3 regions of the Actinomadura sp. NEAU-AAG7 genome follow, and region 1 is predicted to be linked to each of the others. Evidence: predicted binding sites of a transcription regulator. Region 1 holds the regulator's gene; each other region holds the start of a gene.
What was found. Region 1 encodes LexA, which represses DNA repair genes until DNA is damaged. Its sites were predicted from a motif close to TCGAACANNTGTTCGA; they were not measured.

Region 1 (4,865 bases):
TTCAGTTCATGGTCGAAGATCTCCGCGTCCTCTTCGGAGGCGAAATAGCCCTCTCGCAGTCCCGTCTCGGTGTACATCCGGACGACCCGGTCGACGAGCTGCTTGAGGCTCCACTCGCGTTGCGGCGTCCCGACCGCGCCGCGGAAGTACTTGGACGTGACGATGTTGACGGCGTTCAGGGACCAGAAGTCGGGGAACTCCACCCCGCGCTGCTCGAAGTTCACCGAGCCGTCACGCCAGTTGGTCATGACGACGTCACGACGCTCCCAGCGCATCTCGTCGTACGGATGCACGCCGGGCGTGGTGAAAATGCGCTCGACCTTCAGCCCTTTGCGGCCCCCCTTGCCGCGCCGTGCCGCCGAGCCGCTCACCGTCTCCGTCATGACCTTCCCCCTCTCGGGCCACCCGCCGGGGCCCTGTTCAGGAACAACTCCGCCGCCGCGCGGGGCATGCCCGGCGCGGTGGCGCTTTCACGTGTGTGCTGCTGTGTACTGCCGGGCCCGCCCCTATCGGGGCGGACCGGACTCCCCCGAGGAGCCTGACCTGCGCAGTGATTCGATCTCTTTCGCGAAGTCGTCCAGCGACTCGAAGCTCCGGTAGACCGAGGCGAATCGCAGATAGGCGACCTCGTCGAGTTCGCTGAGCGGCCCCAGGATCGCGAGACCGACCTCGTGCGAGGGGATTTCCGCGGATCCCGACGATCTGATCGCCTCTTCGACCCGCTGCCCCAGCTTCGCGAGCGCATCCTCGTCGACCGGGCGGCCCTGGCAGGCCCTGCGCACCCCGGCGATGATCTTTTCCCGGGAGAACGGCTCGGTGACCCCGCTGCGCTTGGCCACCATGACGAGCACATTCTCCTGCGTCGTGAATCGCTTGCCGCATTCCGAGCACGCCCGGCGGCGCCGAATGGCGCCCCCGTCATCGGTGGACCGGCTGTCGATCACTTTGGTGTCAGGGTTGCGGCAGAACGGGCAATGCACGTCTGGTTCCTCCCCTGACGAAAACGCGTCACACCTCTGAACGATGCCATATATAGGTGAAGTACATCGGTGTGACTACTAGATGTTGTGGTCAACCGTACGGGGACGCGCAGGCGTACGCAACCTCGGTCGGGCGTCCCGGACGTTGACCCGTGTCACATCCGCCACGTCCGCCCAGGTCACGGCGAAGCAGATGGATCTTGGTCCGGGCGTGTCGCGCGGCGGGCCCGCATCGCGCCCCTGACCAGGACGATCACGGCTGAACGCCACATCCGGCCCGTGGATGACCGCCAGGGACGTACCGGGCGGCGGAAGGAGCCCCCGGGAGACGGCGCGTACACCTCCCCCGCGGGCGCGTCAGCGCGCGGGGAGGCGTATGCGCTGCCCCGGCTGGACGGTGGGGTCGCCACCGAGGCCGTTGAGGTCGATGATGCGCTGGACGACGATGCGCGGGTCGGAGCGGGGCTCGGCGGCCGTGGCGATCTCCCAGAGGGTCTCTCCGGGCTCCACGACGACCGTCTCGCCCGGACCGGAGGGCCCGCCGCCCTCATGCCCGCCCGCCAGGGCCCCGGGGCCCCGGGCGAGCCAGAGCGCGGGCAGGGTGAGGAGGGCGGCGCCGGTCACCACGACCACGCGGCCCCGGCGCGTCAGGCGGATCGGGACATGTTCATGGGGTGAACCGGACATCTCTCCCCTCCCAGCGTCGAATGCATTTTCGATCGAACGCCTGTACGATGTTCTACCGCAGGACACCGGGAAAACGCGACCCTCATCTTCGAACAATTGTTTGATCATCGGCGCTGGACGCGATAGCGTTCCATGACAAGGAGTGACGGATCGAGGCGCCCGGGAGGCGACGAGCGATGAGCAAGGTCCGGGAGCTGCCCGACGGGCCCATGGACGAGACGGGCCTGACCCAGCGGCAGCGCATGGTGCTGGAGGTGATCCGCGACTCGGTCCAGCGCCGGGGCTACCCGCCCTCGATGCGCGAGATCGGCGAGGCGGTGGGCCTGACCAGCACCTCCAGCGTGTCGCACCAGCTCCGGGCGCTCCAGCGCAAGGGCTTCCTGCGGCGCGACCCCAACCGGCCGCGTGCGGTCGAGGTGCGGGTCCCGGGCACGACGCCGGTGCGGACCGAGCCCGACACCTACGAGGGGCTGGGCGGCCAGCCGACCTCGACGCAGCCCGCGCCCGCCTACGTGCCGCTGGTGGGCCGCATCGCCGCCGGTGGGCCGATCCTGGCCGAAGAGGCCGTCGAGGACGTGTTCACGCTGCCGAAGCAGCTCGTGGGCGAGGGCACGCACTTCCTGCTGAAGGTCACCGGGGACTCGATGATCGAGGCCGCGATCGCGGACGGTGACTGGGTCGTCGTCCGGCAGCAGCCGGTCGCCGAGCAGGGCGACGTTGTCGCCGCCATGATCGACGGCGAGGCGACGGTGAAGACGTTCAAGCGCAAGGACGGCCACATCTGGCTGATGCCGCAGAACTCCGCCTACGAGCCGATCCCCGGCGACGAGGCGTCCGTCCTCGGACGGGTCGTGGCGGTCCTGCGCAAGATGTGACGCGCCCCCGAACGGGCCTACCGAAGGCGGTCTCCCCCACCGGGGTGACCGCCTTCGGCCTGTTCCGCGCTCCACGGCGCACGCGTGGCCGGCACACGCCGAAGACCCCGGCAGGACGAGCCTGCCGGGGTACCGGAGCGTGCGGGGTCAGCGCTTGGGGACGATGTTGACGATCTTGGGGGCGCGGACGATGATCTTGGCGATGTCGGCGCCGGCCAGGGCCTCCTGGACCTTCGGGGAGGCCAGCGCCAGCCGCTCCAGCTCCTCGTCGGCGATGGCCGGGGGGATCTCCAGGCGGTCGCGGACCTTGCCCGCGACCTGGACGACGCACGTCACCGACTCCTCGACCAGCAGCGCCGGGTCGGCGGACGGCCAGCCCGCGCGGATCAGGGGCGCGGTGCCGCCCAGCAGCTCCCACGCCTCCTCGGCGGTGTAGGGGGCGAACAGCGACAGCACCACGGCGATCGCCTCGGCGGCCTCCCGCACGGCCGGGTCGGCGGCGCCGGGGCCGGAGTCGATGGCCTTGCGGGTCGCGGTGACCAGCTCCATGATCCGCGCGATCGCGACGTTGAAGCGCTGCGTCTCGACCAGCTTGGTGGCCTCGTCCACGGCGCGGGCGGTGGCGCGGCGCAGGGCGATGTCACCCGACGCGGCGTCCGCGCCGGGCGCCGAGGAGACCTCGGTGGCGATCCGGTGGACGCGGGCCAGGAACTTGGACATGCCGTGCGGGGACACGTCGGCCCAGTCGATGTCGTCCTCGGGCGGGCCGGAGAACAGCATCGCCAGCCGGACGACGTCCACGCCGAACTCGCCGATCTGCTCGCCCAGGTCGACCAGGTTGCCGGTGGACTTCGACATCCCGCTGCCGTTCAGGATCACCTGGCCCTGGTTCAGCAGCCGCCGGAACGGCTCGGTGAAGTCGACCATGCCCATGTCGTACAGGACCTTGGTGAAGAACCGGCTGTACAGCAGGTGCAGGATGGCGTGCTCGACGCCGCCGGTGTACTGGTCGACCGGCATCCACCGCCGGACCCGCTCGACGTCGAACGGGCCGTCCTCGTAGCCGGGCGAGCAGTAGCGGAAGTAGTACCAGGACGAGTCGACGAAGGTGTCCATGGTGTCGGTGTCGCGCCGGGCGGCGCCGCCGCACTTGGGGCACTCGACGTTCACCCAGTCGGACGCGGCGGCCAGCGGCGAGGTGCCCTTGGGCGCCAGGTCGGCGCCGCGCAGGCCCTCGGGCAGCCGCACCGGCAGCTGGTCGTCCGGGACGGGGACCTCGCCGCACGCCTCGCAGTGGACGATCGGGATCGGGCAGCCCCAGAACCGCTGCCGCGACACCAGCCAGTCGCGCAGCCGGAAGTTCACCGAGGCGCGCCCGGTGCCGCGCTCGTCCAGGATCTCGATGATCTTGGCGATGCCCTCGGCCTTGTCCAGCCCGTCGATCGGGCCGGAGTTGATGATCGCGCCGTCGCCGGGGGTGGCGACGCCGGTCTCGGCGGGGTCGGCCTGGCCGGTCTCGACCACCACGCGGACCGGCAGCCCGAACTTCAGCGCGAAGTCCAGGTCGCGCTGGTCGTGCGCGGGCACGGCCATGATCGCGCCGTGTCCGTACTCGGCCAGCACGTAGTCCGACGCCCAGACCGGCAGCCGCTCGCCGTTCACCGGGTTGACCGCGTAGCGGCCCAGGAACACGCCGGTCTTCTCGCGCTCGGTGGACAGCCGCTCGATCTCGCTCTCGCGGGAGACCTCCTCGCGGTAGGCCTCGAACGCGGCGCGCTGCGCGGGCGCGCAGACCTCCTCGGCCAGCGGCGCGTCGGCGGCGACGACCATGAACGTCGCCCCGTACAGGGTGTCGGGCCGGGTGGTGTAGACGGTGACCGGCTCGTCGCGCCCCTCGATGAGGAAGTCGACGTCGGCGCCGGTGGAGCGGCCGATCCAGTTGCGCTGCATCAGCAGGACGCGCTCGGGCCAGCTCCCCTCCAGCTGCTCCATGTCCGCCAGCAGCCGGTCGGCGTAGTCGGTGATCTTGAAGTACCACTGGGTCAGCACGCGCTTCTCGACCAGCGTGCCGCAGCGCTCGCAGTGCCCGCCGACGACCTGCTCGTTGGCCAGGACGGTCTGGTCCTTCGGGCACCAGTTGACGTGGCCGCCCTTGCGGTAGGCCAGGCCCCGGTCGTAGAAGCGCAGGAACAGCCACTGCGTCCACTTGTAGTACTCGGGGTCGGAGGTGTGCAGCCGCCGCGTCCAGTCGAAGGAGGGCGCGTACCGCTGGAAGGAGGCCGCCTGCGTCTCGATGTTGGCGTAGGTCCACTCGGCGGGGTGG
Region 2 (4,865 bases), on a different contig from region 1:
CGCGTTCACTGGAGTCGGGGCACCCTGTTCCCGCCCGGATCCGGCCCGGCCCGATCCGGCGAGGAGGCGAGATGGAGACCACCCGGTTCTGGGACGCGCTGCCCGTGCGCGCGCGGGAGGCGCTGCGGCAGGCGGGCGTCACGGCGATGATCAGACCCGGCGCGTTCCTCACCCGCGAGCACACCCGCTCCTCCCAGGTCTTCGTGCTGCGCTCGGGGGCGGTGAAGGTGTGGGTGTCGCGGGACGGCGAGATCGTGATCCTGGACGTCCTCGGCGCCGGTGACGTGGTCGGCGAGCTGGAGGCCGTGGACGGCGGGACCCGGCACGCCAACGTCGAGGCCCTCACGCCCGTCGAGGCGATCGTGCTGCCCGCCGCCCGGTTCCGCGCCGTCCTGGACGCCCACCCCGGCGCGGTGTGGGCGGTCGCCGCCGTCCTGGCCGAGCGGCTCCGCGACGCCAACGACCTGCGCACCGCCCACTTCCCCGACGACCCCGAGCGGCGGCTGGCGAGCCGCCTGCTCCGCCTCGTCGGCCGCTTCGGCACCCCGCTCAAGGAGGAGCGGCCCAACGGCGCCGCCCGCGCGCCCGAGGACGCCTACCAGGTGCAGGTCCCCGTCACCCAGCAGGACCTCGGCCGCTGGTCGGGGATGGGCCGGCGCAAGGTCGCGCAGATCCTCTCCGCCGCCCCCGTCCGGGGCCGCCTCACCGTCGCCCGCAACATGATCGTCGTCCACTCGCTGGACGCCCTGCACACCCTCGCCCGCGAGGACGACTGACACGGCCGCGCGGAGCGGTCAGGACGAGTCGGAGCGGTCAGAACGAGTCGGCGGGGGCGTGCGGCCAGGGCGGCGGCTCGGGCAGCGGGCCGTCGGGGCGCAGCGCGACGCCCACGCCGTCGGAGCGTCCGCTCAGCCAGCCCAGCAGTGCCCGGCCCGACCCGGACGCCTCGGGCCCGCCGGGCGCCCAGCCGAGATCGGCGCTCTCCCCGGAGTCGGTCGCGGTGATCCGGTACCCCGCCAGGCCCGCGCGCTGCGTCTCCGGCAGCGCCGCCATGTCGGTGAGCGTGCTGGTCAGCGCCCACCGGACGTAGGGCTCGGGCCAGTCGGCGGGGCCGTAGCCGGCGGCGAGGTCCACGTGGTGGGCCTCCACCTCGTGCCAGCGGCGCATGACGCCGTACCAGGCGGGGTGGTACCAGCCTTGCAGCGCCCGGACAGGAGCGTTCCACACCTCCTCCGGCAACGTCCGCGCCTGCTCGGCGAAACGCTCCGCCGAGGCCCGCACGTCATCGACCAGCTCGTCCCGCTTGCGCCCGGCGCCCTCGGCCAGCGCCGCGTTGCGCGCCTCCAGGCTCGCGTACTGCGGGATCTCCACGCCCGTCCGCGCCCACTCGAGCAGGTTCCACAGGGAGTCGGCGTTGCGGGCGATGTGCGTCGCGACATGGGCGCGGCTCCATCCCGGCAGCGCGGAAGGCGCGCGCACGTCCTCCTCGCTCAGCGCGGTCAGCGACGCGATGACGCGCTCCGTGCCCAGGTCCAGCTCGCCGATGACGCTCCGCCACTCCATAGGGCCCCCTCGTCCGCAAGAGCCCCCATCCTTTCGCACCCGCCTATGCGGTGCCAGGGCGCGGGGGGTGCTTCAGGACGCCTGCGCCTCCATGATCGCCGCGCGGTCCTGGTACTCGCGCCAGTGGACGACCCGCCCGTCCCTGGCCCGCAGCACCACGACGAACGAGGCGGCCGCGCGCCGCCCCGTCCCGGGCACCGAGGCGACCATCTCGTACTCGGCGACGATCACCTCGGGATCGGCGGTCTCGTGCACCACGACGTTCCGGAACTCCTCGAACGCGACGGGCAGCGCCGCGCGCCCCTCCCGCGCCATCGCCAGGACGCCGGCGCGCCCCTCGACCCGCCGCCGCCCGGACGGCGCGAACGGGCTCTCGACCACGATGTCCTCGGCGCACATCGCCTCGTCCAGGGCGGGCTCGCCGGCGAGGGCGTTGCGCCGGAACCGGTCGAACAGCTCACGCGGACCCTGCTGGGACATGGCCTCTCCTCCGCCGCCACTAAGATGAGTGGAAACTCATGATAGGAAAATAATGAGTCGAGACTCATGTTGTCAACGGCGGGCCGGGCGTCGACGGGCGGCACGGTGACGCCCGAAAGGCCCCTGCGCGCCGACGCCCGGCGCAACCGCGCGCGCATCCTGGCCGCCGCCGAGGAGGTCTTCGCCGAGCGCGGCGCCTCCGCGTCCACCGAGGAGGTCGCCGCCCGCGCGGGCGTGGCGATCGGCACCGTCTTCCGCCACTTCCCGACCAAGCGGGACCTGCTCGCGGCGATCATGAAGGAGCTGCGCGGGCGGCTGGTCGGGAAGGCGGACGCCCTGGCGGCCGAGGGCGACCCGGCCACCGCGTTCTTCGACTACTTCGGCTACCTCGTCGAGAGCTCCGCGCGGATCGGCACCGTCGTCGGCCTGCTCGCCGAGGAGGGCACGGCCATCGAGCCCGGCGCGCAGATCACCGCGCTGACCGGGGCGTTCGGCTCGCTGCTGGACGCGGCGCGCCGCGCCGGGGCGGTCCGCGGCGACGTCCGGCTGGACGAGGTCATGGCCCTGGTCACCGCGACCACGCACGGCGCCCTGGCGGGCGGATGGTCCGATGACCTGCGCCGCCGCACCCTGGCCCGGATCCTGGACGCCCTCCGGCCCGCCGGAAGGTGACGCCGGGGTTACCCGGTGGGTGAGTCGTGTGGCGGGCGGTGTTCGAACACGTGTACGGTGCGAGGGTGCCGTCCGGTCCCGCGAAATGCGGCGGCGTGCATCGCTGTTAACGACTCGGGGGATTCTGTCGGACCCCTTGGCTAGCCTTGAGGCCCCCGTCACCGCTCCCCAGAACCCATCACCCGTGCCCAGAAGAGGAACCGGAAGTACGCCGTGCATGACCGACTCATCGTGCGTGGAGCACGCGAGCACAACCTGAAGGACGTCTCGCTCGACCTGCCGCGGGACTCCATGATCGTGTTCACCGGTCTGTCGGGGTCGGGGAAGTCCAGCCTGGCGTTCGACACGATCTTCGCCGAGGGCCAGCGCCGGTACGTGGAGTCGCTGTCGGCCTACGCCCGGCAGTTCCTCGGCCAGATGGACAAGCCCGACGTCGACTTCATCGAGGGCCTGTCGCCCGCGGTCTCCATCGACCAGAAGTCGACCAGCAAGAACCCCCGGTCCACGGTCGGCACGATCACCGAGGTCTACGACTACCTGCGGCTGCTGTACGCGCGCATCGGGCACCCGCACTGCCCCGAGTGCGGCCGGCCGATCAGCCGCCAGGCGCCGCAGCAGATCGTCGACCGCGTGCTGGAGCTGGAGGAGGGCACCCGCTTCCAGGTGCTCGCGCCGGTGATCCGCGGGCGCAAGGGCGAGTACCTGGAGCTGTTCCGCGAACTCCAGTCCAAGGGCTACTCGCGCGCGCTCGTCGACGGCGCCATGATCCGGCTGGACGAGCCGCCGAAGCTGAAGAAGCAGGAGAAGCACGACATCTCCGTGGTCGTCGACCGCCTCGCGGTGAAGGACTCCGCGCGCCAGCGGCTCGCCGACTCCGTCGAGACCGCGCTCGGCCTCGCGGGCGGCACCATCGTGCTGGACTTCGTCGACCTCGACGAGGGCGACGAGGACCGCACCCGGATGTTCTCCGAGCACCTCTACTGCCCCTACGACGACCTGTCGTTCGAGGAGATGGAACCCCGGTCGTTCTCGTTCAACTCGCCCTACGGCGCCTGCCCCGACTGCACCGGCCTCGGCACGCGCATGGAGGTCGACCCCGAGCTCGTCGTCCCCGACGGGGAGCAGACGCTCGGCGAGGGCGCCATCCAGCCGTGGTCCGGCGGGCACGTGAGCGACTACTTCCTGCGGCTGCTGTCCGCCCTCGGCGACGCGATGGGCTTCGACCTCAACACCCCGTGGGACCGCCTCCCGGCCAAGGCGCGCAAGGCGATCCTGAACGGGCACGAGACCCAGGTCCACGTCAGCTACAAGAACCGGTACGGGCGCACCCGCTCCTACTACACCGCCTACGAGGGCGTGATCCCCTACATCCAGCGGCGGCACGCCGAGTCCGAGAGCGACTCCAGCCGGGAGAAGTTCGAGGGCTACATGCGGGAGATCCCCTGCCCGACCTGCCAGGGGGCCCGGCTGAAGCCGGTCGTCCTCGCGGTCACCATGGGCGGGATGTCGATCGCCGAGGTCGCCTCGATGCCGATCGGCGAGGCCGCCAAGTTCCTGCTCGCGATGGAGCTGAACGAGCGCGAGACCCACATCGCCGAGCGGGTGCTGAAGGAGATCAACGCCCGGCTCGGGTTCCTGCTGGACGTCGGTCTCGACTACCTCACGCTCGACCGCGCCTCGGCGACGCTCGCGGGCGGCGAGGCGCAGCGGATCCGGCTGGCCACCCAGATCGGGTCCGGGCTCGTCGGCGTCCTGTACGTGCTGGACGAGCCGTCCATCGGCCTGCACCAGCGCGACAACCACCGGCTGCTGGAGACCCTGATCCGGCTGCGCGACATGGGCAACACCCTGATCGTCGTCGAGCACGACGAGGACACCATCGCCGCCGCCGACTGGGTCGTCGACATCGGCCCGCGCGCGGGCGAGCACGGCGGCGAGATCGTGGTGTCGGGGACCGTCGACGACCTGCTCGCCTCCGAGGACTCGCTCACCGGCGCCTACCTGTCCAAGCGCCGCGAGATCGCCGTCCCGGAGATCCGCCGCCCCCGGGCGCGCGGCCGCGAGGTCACCGTCAAGGGCGCCCAGCAGAACAACCTCCGCGACGTGGACGTGGCGTTCCCGCTGGGCGTGCTCACCGCCGTCACGGGCGT
Region 3 (4,865 bases), on a different contig from region 1:
GGAGCTGGCGGATCACCCGGTCGAGCGCGGGCGGGTCGATCCCCCGGAACTCCGGGTCGCGCGCCGCCGGGCCGGAGCGCATCTGCGCGGTCATCGCCCCTCCGGTTGGTCACCGATCGTCGTTGCTCGGTCCCCCAGGATCACATCCTGGCCACCAGAATCACATCAGGGTCACCGGCTGTCGAGGGCCCGGCGCAGCGATTCCCCGTCGCGCGCCACCACCGCCACCGCCCGGGTCAGGACGATCGGCCGCTGGATCAGCACCGGGTTCGCCACCATGATCTCGATCCAGCGCGCCCGGTCGTGCTCCAGGGACCGCAGGCCGAGCTCCTTGGCGACGGGCTCGTTGAGCCGCGCGACGTCCCAGGGCTCGGCGCCGATCCTGGTCAGCGCCGCGTCCAGCTCCGCCGCCGTGGGCGGCTCGTCGAGGTAGCGGCGCTCGGTGTAGGGGACGCCCGCCTCGTCCAGCGCGGCCTTCGCGGCGCGGCTCTTGGAGCAGCGCGGGTTGTGCCACAGTTCCGTACCCCGCGCGTCACCCTGCGCGTCGTCGCCCATCTCAGCCCACCTCCGCCGGGGTGCCCCCGGTGATTTTCAGCAGTTCCTCGTACGAGGTGGGGAACACGGTGTGCGGGTGCCCGCCGGCCGCCCAGACCTCGTCGTACTTGTCCAGCCAGACGTCCACGAGCGTGCGGATCGGCGCGGGGTGGCCCAGCGGGGCGACACCCCCGATGGGCTGGCCCGTCGCGTCCCGGACGAACTCCGGCGTCGCCCGGCGCACCGCCTCCGCGCCCACCAGCGCCGCGACCCGCGCCGTGTCGACCCGGTGCGCGCCGCTGGTCAGCACCAGCAGCGGCGCCCCGTCGGCGTCGAACACCAGGCTGTTGGCGATCGCGCCGACCTCGCATCCGAGCTGGTCGGCGGCGGCCTGCGCCGTCCGGGCCGAGTCGGGCAGCTCCACGATCTTCCCCGTCGCCCCTTGCGCCTCCAGGGCCCGTGCGACACGTTCGGCATTTGCGTGCATGGGAAGCACTTTAAGGTCAGCGGTGAGGCGGAGGAGACCATGGGCATGCGGAAAAGCGCGGCGTTGCTGATCCCGATCGTCCTGCTGGCGGGGTGCAAGACGGCGGGCGAGGCGGCCCCCGCCGACGCGGGGCGCTCCTCGCAGCCCCACAAGCCGTCGGCTGACCGGCCCAAGCACAAGCCCAAGCGGGAGCCCGTCCGCAAGCCGAGGGCCAGGGCCACGCCCAAGCCGTCGCCGTCCAGGCCAGCGCCCCCGCTCCGGGCCGGGGACCGCAAACTCAGGCCCGGAGCGGAGGGGGCCGACGTCCGGGAGCTCCAGCGCCGCCTGAAGGGCCTGCACTACGACCCGGGCGTGGTGGACGGGGAGTACGGGACGTCCACCCAGCTCGCCGTGTGGGCGTTCCAGGCCGTCAACCGGCTCAAGCAGTCCGGGACGCTGGGCGCGCCCTTCTGGAAGGCGCTGGACCGCCCCCGTGAGCCCCGCCCGATGGCCAGGCGCCACGAGGCCGACCGGGTCGACGTGGACCTGCGCCGCCAGTACCTCGTCCTCTACAGGGACGGCAGGCCCCGGCTCATCACGCACGTGTCGTCCGGCTCGGGGGAGTACTACTGCGCCAAGGACCGGGGCGCCACCGTCGCCCGCTGCCGCTACGCCACGACGGGCACCGGCGACTTCCGGACGGGCCGCCGCGCCAAGGGCTGGGAGGTCTCGCCCCTCGGACGGCTCTACAACCCCGTCTACTTCAACGGCGGCATCGCCTTCCACGGGGCCCTCGACGTGCCCCGGTACCCGGCCTCGCACGGCTGCGTCCGGCTGCCCATGCACATCGCGGAGTACTTCCCGAGCCTGGTCGGGACGGGTGTGGCCGTGCACGTCCGACGCCTGGGATGACGGGTGGTCAGGTGGTTCGTGTAACCCGCTGACCTGTGGGAAGCGCCACCCGTTCGAACACGTTGACGAATCGCCCCGGGAACGCTTTACTGTGAGTGCGTCGAACTTATGTTCGACGTGGCGCGGGACTCGCGGCCCGCGCCAGGGCGACGTCCCCGCCCGGCGGCAGCGCGATGCCCCCGGGCGGGACGGACGGCCGGGCGGAGTGAGGGGAAGCTCTCCGCCCGGCCGGCCCGAGCCCCGGAAGGAGGCAGTCATGTCCGAAACGACGACCGCCCGCGGAGTTCATTCCGCCGCGCAGTTCGGCCCGCCGGGCCCGCGCTCGCGGCCGAAGCCCGCGCCGCGTCCGGCGCACACGGCGGTCGGCCAGCTCCACGCCGCCCGCATGGGCCTCGCCGAGGCGGCCGAGGCCACCTCGCCCGCCGTCCGCTACGTCTGCGCCCACCTGGCCGCGCTGCGCGCCGCCGCCGCGGTGCTGGCGTCCAAGGAACCGCTGGAGACCCACCGGCGGGGGCGCCCCCGCAGCGTCTGGGTGCTGCTGCCCGAGGCCGAGCCCGCGCTGCGCGAGTGGGCCGCGTTCTTCGCCGCCGGCGCCGACAAGCGCGCCGCCGCCGAGGCGGGCCTGCCGCGCGCGGTGACGCCGCGCGAGGCCGAGGAGCTGCTGCACGACGCCGAGGTCTTCGTCACCCTCGTCGAGGACACCCTCGGCGTGACCAGCCAGCCCACCTTGCCGATCCCCGAGGCGAGCTGACCCCGCCGACGGGCTCCGAGGCGAGCCGACCTCGCTGACGGGCCCGCCGACCGACCCCGCCGACCCCCTGGACCACTCCCGGGCCGTCCCGTAGACCTCCCCAGGGGACGGCCGCGCCCGAAGACCGGGGCCGCCGCTGGAGCACGGCCCCGGTCTTCGACGCGCCCCCTCAGAGCTTCGACGCGCCCCCTCAGAGCCGGGACGCCTCCCGCGGCGGGCACCCGTTTCGCGCCCTGCGCCGCGTCCGGCCGGCGTCGGCCCGCATGCGGGCGGGCGCCGGCGCCCGCCGCAACGGAATTCGGGCCGGGACGCGGAACGGGGGCCCGGCGTCGGCCGGGCCCCCGTTTCGGTGGTGCCAGAATTAGGTGGTGCTAGGGGTTAGAACGACTCGACGGCGCGCCGCGCCTCCGGGTCGAGGACGCCCCACGTGATGAGCTCTTCCGTGAGCTCGTTCGGGGACTTGTCGTAGATGACCGCGAGTGAACGCAGGTCTTCCTGGCGGATGGACAAAACCTTTCCGTTGTAGTCGCCCCGCTGGCTCTGGATCGTCGCGGCGTAGCGGGCGAGAGGACCGGCCTTGTCTTTCGGAAGCTGCTGCAACCGCTCGAGGTCGATCACGAGCTTGGGTGTAGGCCCGAGCGGGCTCGGCGCGGCTCCGCCGGGCAGCAACTCGGAAACCGGCACGCCGTAGAAATCGGCGAGCTCGGCCAGCTTCTGAACGGTGACGGCGCGGTCGCCCCGCTCGTACGAACCCACGACGACGGCCTTCCAGCGGCCGCGGGACTTCTCCTCCACACCGTGCAGGGACAGGCCCTGCTGTGTGCGGATGGCGCGCAGGCGCGCGCCGAGAGCCTTAGCGTATTCAGACGGCATTGTCGGCCCCCCAGGCTCACTTTCGTCGTCGTTTGCCCCCGGCGGGACGCCGGGGCGGAGGCGGGGAACCCGGCGCGCTGATCGCTCCGGGAATCCACCTCCGGGGATGGTTACGGACAGTGACGGTAAAACGGGGACGGCCTCAGGTCAAGCTGATTGGAAAAAAGCGGTCGAATCAGTAGGTCTCGCTGGGGGTCGTCCGGATCGGCCGGAAGCCCGGCGGGCCCGGCCCCGCGGGCGCCGCGCCGGGGCCGCGGGCCGCTCCGCGCGCGTTCGAGTGTGACCCCTCTCACCAGGCAAGACGTGGACCGGTCCGATGCGGACCCGTGGGTACCGGCTGCTACGGTGTGGGGGACAAGGCGTCCTTTAAGCCCCGTCCTGTGAGGCGGGAAAGGAGGTTTCGGTGGTGAATGCTGCCTCCCGGCCGGACGAGCCGGCGGCGGCGCGCGTGGCGGACGGTGACCCCCGGCCCAAGGCCGTTCTGGAGGGACCGGACATCCGGCGCGCGCTGACCCGCATCGCGCACGAGATCCTCGAACGCACCAAGGGCGGGCACGACGTCCTGCTCCTCGGCATCCAGACCCGCGGGGTGACGCTGGCCGAGCGGCTGGCGGGCCTCCTCGGGGACGTGGAGGGCCGCCCGGTGCCCTGGGGGTCCCTGGACGTGACGATGTACCGGGACGATCTCCGGATGCGTCCCGCGCGCGCTCTGGGCCGCACGGAGGTCCCCCAGGACGGCGTCGACGACCGCGTGGTCGTCCTCGTCGACGACGTGCTGTTCTCCGGCCGGACGGTGCGCGCCGCGCTCGACGCCCTCAACGACCTCGGGCGGCCCCGCGCCGTCCAGCTCGCGGTGCTGGTCGACCGCGGGCACCGCCAGCTGCCGATCCGCGCGGACTACGTCGGCAAGAACCTGCCCACCTCGATGCGGGAGACCGTGCGGGTCCTGCTGGGCGAGAACGACGGACGCGACGCGGTGCTGCTCGGTCCGGCGGGGGGTGACCGGTGAAGCGCCATCTGATCTCGGCGGCCGACCTGACGCGCGAGGACGCGCTGCTCGTCCTCGACACGGCCGAGGAGCTGGAGAAGGTCGCGGGCCGCTCGATCAAGAAGCTGCCGACGCTGCGCGGCCGGACGGTCGTCAACCTGTTCTTCGAGGACTCCACCCGCACCCGGATCTCCTTCGAGGCGGCCGCCAAGCGGCTGTCCGCCGATGTGATCAACTTCTCGGCGAAGGGGTCGAGCGTGTCCAAGGGCGAGAGCCTGAAGGACACCGCGCTGACGCTGGAGGCGATGGGCGCCGACGGCGTCGTCGTCCGGCACGGCGCC

Region 2: the regulator LexA is predicted to act here: its motif matches at 2,758-2,773, upstream of uvrA (excinuclease ABC subunit UvrA).
Region 3: the regulator LexA is predicted to act here: its motif matches at 2,013-2,028, upstream of KLI87_RS16510 (SAV_6107 family HEPN domain-containing protein).

What each region holds. Positions count from the first base shown of each region.
Region 1 covers NZ_JAHFZY010000005.1:38,449-43,313, reverse strand. The annotation lists gene KLI87_RS22915 (vitamin B12-dependent ribonucleotide reductase) at 1-383, opposite strand, end outside; gene nrdR (transcriptional regulator NrdR) at 507-980, opposite strand; gene KLI87_RS22905 (LysM domain-containing protein) at 1,338-1,667, opposite strand; gene lexA (transcriptional repressor LexA) at 1,844-2,542, shown strand; gene leuS (leucine--tRNA ligase) at 2,690-4,865, opposite strand, start outside.
Region 2 covers NZ_JAHFZY010000006.1:33,596-38,460, forward strand. The annotation lists gene KLI87_RS26485 (Crp/Fnr family transcriptional regulator) at 72-776, shown strand; gene KLI87_RS26490 (maleylpyruvate isomerase family mycothiol-dependent enzyme) at 814-1,563, opposite strand; gene KLI87_RS26495 (nuclear transport factor 2 family protein) at 1,636-2,043, opposite strand; gene KLI87_RS26500 (TetR/AcrR family transcriptional regulator) at 2,110-2,715, shown strand; gene uvrA (excinuclease ABC subunit UvrA) at 2,929-4,865, shown strand, end outside.
Region 3 covers NZ_JAHFZY010000003.1:409,435-414,299, forward strand. The annotation lists gene KLI87_RS16490 (hypothetical protein) at 1-94, opposite strand, end outside; gene KLI87_RS16495 (ArsC/Spx/MgsR family protein) at 172-555, opposite strand; gene KLI87_RS16500 (YbaK/EbsC family protein) at 557-1,021, opposite strand; gene KLI87_RS16505 (L,D-transpeptidase family protein) at 1,067-1,912, shown strand; gene KLI87_RS16510 (SAV_6107 family HEPN domain-containing protein) at 2,169-2,663, shown strand; gene KLI87_RS16515 (transcriptional regulator) at 3,042-3,536, opposite strand; gene pyrR (bifunctional pyr operon transcriptional regulator/uracil phosphoribosyltransferase PyrR) at 3,985-4,545, shown strand; gene KLI87_RS16525 (aspartate carbamoyltransferase catalytic subunit) at 4,542-4,865, shown strand, end outside.